Regions from separate parts of the Nocardia sp. NBC_00416 genome, predicted to be linked through region 2. Evidence: predicted binding sites of a transcription regulator. Region 2 holds the regulator's gene; the other holds the start of a gene.

Region 1 (2,465 bases), 230 kb from region 2:
GTCCGCCGGACTCGGCGAGTCGGCGGCGGCCGGCGCGACTTCGGACAACCGGGTGGCCGCCTTGCGCAGCGCCTTGGCGATCAGCCGTTCCATCTGCCTCACCCCGGCCTCCCGGGTGTAGTCGGCCGCGATCTCCCGCAGCGCCGCGTCGGTGACCCGGACCTCCGCGGCGGTCAGCGCGTTGCGCTCGAGCTGCCGGGGCAGCAGGAAGTCACGCGCGATGGCTACCTTGTCGTCCTCGGTGTACCCGTCGACCGTGATCACTTCCATCCGGTCCAGCAGCGGGCCGGGGATGGTGTCCATGACATTGGCGGTCGCCAGGAACAGCACATCGGACAGGTCCAGGTCCATATCCAGGTAGTGGTCGCGGAAGGTGTGGTTCTGGGCGGGATCGAGCACCTCGAGCAGCGCCGATGCGGGATCACCCCGGAAGTCCGAGCCGATCTTGTCGACCTCGTCGAGCAGGACGACCGGGTTCATGGAGCCGGCCTCCTTGATCGCGCGCACGATCCGTCCGGGCAGCGCGCCCACATAGGTGCGCCGGTGGCCGCGGATCTCCGCTTCGTCCCGGACACCGCCGAGCGCCACGCGCACGAATTTGCGGCCCAGGGCCCGCGCGACCGATTCACCGAGCGAGGTTTTGCCGACACCGGGCGGACCGGCGAGTACCAGTACCGCGCCGGACCCGCGCCCGCCCACGACTTCCAGGCCGCGTTGTGCGCGCCGTGCCCGGACGGCCAGGTATTCGACCATCCGGTCCTTGACCTCGTCCAGGCCGTGGTGATCGGCGTCGAGCACCGCCCGGGCCGCCACCACATCGGCGGAATCCTCGGTCTTGACGGTCCACGGCAGTTCCAGCACGGTGTCGAGCCAGGTCCGGATCCACCCGGATTCCGGGCTCTGATCGCTGGACCGCTCCAACCGGCCGACCTCCCGCAGTGCGGCTTCGCGGACGGATTCGGGCAGGTCGGCCTGCTCGACCCGGGTCCGGTAGTCGTCGGCGCCGTCGGGTTCGTCCTCGCCCAGCTCCTTACGGATCGCGTTGAGTTGCTGGCGCAACAGGAATTCGCGCTGGCTCTTCTCCATGTTCTCGCGGACCTCGTCACCGATCTTCTCGGTGACCTCGGCCTCGGCGATATGCGCCTTGGTCCATTCGATCAGCCGGTTCAGCCGCTCGGCGACGTCCGGGGTTTCGAGTAGTTCACGTTTCTGTTCGTCGGTCACATAGGGGGCGTATCCGGCGGTATCGGCGATGGCGGACGGGTCGGTGAGCTGGTTGAACGCGTCGACCATCTGCCATGCTTCGCGCCGCTGCAGCACCGAGACGACCAGCTTCTTGTAGTCCGCGGCCAGTTCCCGGGTGCGGCCGTCGGCGGCGGGCGTCTCGACCGGTTCGGCCTCCACCCACAGGGCGGCGCCGGGCCCGGTGACGCCGTGGCCGATCTTCGCGCGTCGTTCCGCCTTGAGCACCGCGGCCGCCGCGCCGCCGCGCACCCGGCCGATCTGTTCGATGGTGGCGATCACCCCGTAGGCGGCGTAGCCCTCGGTCAGCCGTGGGGCGAGCAGGACAGTTCCGGTTTTCCCGGCCTGCGCCGCGTCGATCGCCGCCTGTGCGGATTCGTCCAGTTCGATCGGTACGACCATCCCGGGGAGCACGATGGGATCGGTCAGGAACAGCACCGGAAGATTCAGTGGTGTAGTCACGAACACAACCTCCAATAGTTGAGCTAATCCCACTCAACTTGGTCGATGGCGCCTTTGTTCCATCCCGGGCCGGTGTTCGCCCACGGCGAAGAAGAAGAGATGTCAGAACACGTTGAAGAGCCGGGTACCGGCCCGGTTATCGCAGAGCGTCGTCGGTACGGGCGGTCCAGATCGCCAGGGCGGCGAGCAGCGCGCAGACACCGCCGAGCCACAGCACGCCCTGGAGGGTGAGCGTATCGACGATGACGCCGCCGACCAGCGCGCCGAGACCGATCGACAGGTTGAACACCGCCACCCACAGCGACGACGCCGCTTCCACGGCGCGGGGGGCGGCCTTGATCATCCAAGTCTGCAGGCCCACGGACGCACCGCCGTAGGAGAGACCCCAAGCGATCAACAGGACGATACCGCCGGCCCTGGTCCCGCCCAGAAGCTGGAAGAGCGGCATCGCGACCGCCAAGGCCACGGCGATGGTCAGCACGGTTCGGTGTGTGCTGCGGGAGAGCGCCGAGCCGGCGACGAAGTTGCCGGTCATGCCGGCCACCCCGAATGCGAACAGCAGCGGGCCGATATAGCGTTCGTCGATACCCGACAGCTGCTGCAGTGCCGGGCTCACGAACGTGTAGGCGGCGAAGTGCCCGAACACGATGAGCACTGTGGCAATGATGCCGATGCGCACTCCTGAGCTGCGGAACTGCGCCCATCGGTCTGCGCAAACGGCGACTAGGCGCCCGTGGACACAGCCCACAGCGGCATCCAGG
Region 2 (2,465 bases):
GGCGACCAATGGAAACTATCGGTGCCCGAGGGCATGTTCACCGTCGACCCCGACGGTGACGAAGTAGTGATGATCGCGGGCGGCACCGGCCTGGCCCCGCTGCGCGCCCAGATCCTGGAACTGGCCAGGGAACAAGATCCGCCCACCACCTACCTCTTCTTCGGCGGCTCCTCGCCGCGCGAGCTCTACGCCGCCGATATGCTGGTCCTGCTCGCAGCCGACCTGCCGTGGCTCACTGTGGTGCCGGTGGTAGAACGTGTGGACGACCCGTCCTGGCCGGACCGATGGTACGAAAGCCACCGGGTGGACATAGGTTTCGACGAGGACGACCTGCTCCAGGGCACCCTCGCCGAAGTCGTCGGCTCCTACGGCTCATTCGATCGGCACCAGGTCCTGGTCTGCGGTTCCCCCGCCATGACACGCTCCACCGTGGAGCGCCTCCTCGACGCGGGCACCCCGGCGGAGCGGATCCAGTTCGAAGGCGCCTGAGCTGTGTTTATTGCCCCGCCTTCGGCGGGGCGGGTCGTAGCCCTTGTCAACCCCGGTTCTTCACTCCGCCGCTCAGTCGCTGCGCTCCTTCGCTCTGTCGCTCCAGAACCGGGGCGGGCCCCGACCACCAAGGGGTGACCATCCGACAGAAAAGATCACAGCACGAGGGACGTCCTCGCGATCACCCCGACACTCAGCCACTGCGCTCCCTCGCTTCGTCGCTCCAAAACCGGGCGGGCCCCGACCACCAAGGGGTGACCATCCGACAGAAAAGATCACGGTACGAGGGAAGTCCTCGCGATCCCCAGCCCTCACCCCGCACTCAGCCACGGCACCTCTTCACCCCACCGCTCCAAGACCGGGCGCCCCAACTGTGTTGAATTGCGCCGCCCGCGGCGCCGCGGTGTCCGGGCCTGTCAATTGCGACTGTGTTGGATTGCGCCGCCTGCCGTGCCGCTGGCCGGGCCCTGTCAGCCCCGGTCCTTCACTTCTGCGCTCGGCGGCTGCGCTCAGTCGCTCTGCCGCTTGCGGAACCGGGGCGGGCCCCGACCATGAATGTCGGCCCCGGAGGCGGTCGTTCAGCGCTCGGGACTCGCGCCTGCGGCGCATGCGGTTCGGGCGCCGAACAGCGGGCCTCAGGGGCCGCAACCCGCGACGCCGCAGGCGGCGCCAAAACACACGGCCTCAACGCCGCCGATTACGCGGTTGCCACACCACCAGCGCGGTGTTGTGCTGCGGTGGAAGCAGTTCCGGCCGGTAATCCGGCCGGGACCGCTCCTGCGCCAGTTGCGCGGTCAGTTCCACCAACCGCTGCTGGAGTTCGTTCACCTGATTGGTGAGTTCGATGATCCGTTTGATCCCGGCCAGATTGACGCCTTCGTCCTGGGACAGCCGCTGCACCTCGCGCAGCAGCTCGACATCCCGCTCCGAATAGCGCCGACCGCCACCCGAGGTGCGCTGCGGCGTAACCAGACCCAGCCGGTCGTAGGTGCGCAGGGTCTGCGCGTGCATACCGGCCAGCTGGGCGGCCACCGAGATCACGAAGTATTCGGTGCCCGATGGGCGACGCGCCGAACCACCCTCGGGTGCCCGTTTCGGATCAGCGGACATCACGCACCTGCCCATCCCGCTCTCGGATCGAACCCGCTGGCCTTCTCCGCCTCCTGCAGCGCGCGCAGCGCCACGATGGCATCGTCGTCCAGCTTCGGCGGCACGGCGACCTTCACGGTGACCAGCAGATCACCGGCTCCACCAGTACGTTTGGGAACACCGCGGCCGCGCACCCGCAGGATGCGCCCGTCCGCGGTGCCCGGCGGCACTTTCACGCCGACCCGGCCCTCGAGTGTGGGCACCGATACGGTCGTGCCGAGCACCAGTTCACTGTAACTGACCGGCAGTGCCAGGGTCAGGTCATCGCCTGCCCGGCCGAAGACCTTGTCCTGGCTGACGTGCACGGTGACGAACAGATCTCCCGAGGGCGCCCCGCGCAGGCCCGCCTCACCCTGACCGGCGAGCCGGATGCGTTGCCCGTCGGCGATACCCGGTGGGATCCGGACGTTGATGGTGCGGGTGCGATTCTGGATTCCGCTGCCGTGACAGTCCACGCACGGGTCGTCGATGATCGACCCGGTGCCGCGGCAGTCGTCGCACGGTTCGCTGAATCCGAACGCGCCCTGGTTCCGGCTCACGACCCCGCTGCCGTTGCAGATCGGGCACACCCGCGGGCTGGTACCCGGTTTGGCGCCGCTGCCGTGGCAGGTGGTGCACGGTGACGGGCTGGTCAGATACAGCGGCACGGTGACGCCCTTGGCCGCCTCGCGGAACCCGAGGGTCGTCTCGGCCTCCACGTCGGCGCCCCGCCGGGGCCGGCTGGTGCGCGTACCGCCACCGCCCCGGTTGAACAGGCCGCCCAGAATATCGCCGATCCCGCCGTCGGCGGTGGTCCCGGCCTGGCCGAAGATATCGCCCAGATCGAA

Evidence for each region. The regulator HspR, encoded in region 2, represses chaperone genes until heat shock. The targets are predictions, from matches to a motif close to ANNTGAGTNNNNNNNACTCANNT.
Region 1: the regulator HspR is predicted to act here: its motif matches at 1,721-1,743, upstream of lon (endopeptidase La).

What each region holds. Positions count from the first base shown of each region.
Region 1 covers NZ_CP107932.1:5,205,139-5,207,603, forward strand. The annotation lists gene lon (endopeptidase La) at 1-1,644, opposite strand, end outside; gene OG804_RS22380 (MFS transporter) at 1,841-2,465, opposite strand, start outside.
Region 2 covers NZ_CP107932.1:4,970,439-4,972,903, forward strand. The annotation lists gene OG804_RS21375 (FAD-binding oxidoreductase) at 1-489, shown strand, start outside; gene OG804_RS21380 (heat shock protein transcriptional repressor HspR) at 1,174-1,599, opposite strand; gene dnaJ (molecular chaperone DnaJ) at 1,599-2,465, opposite strand, start outside.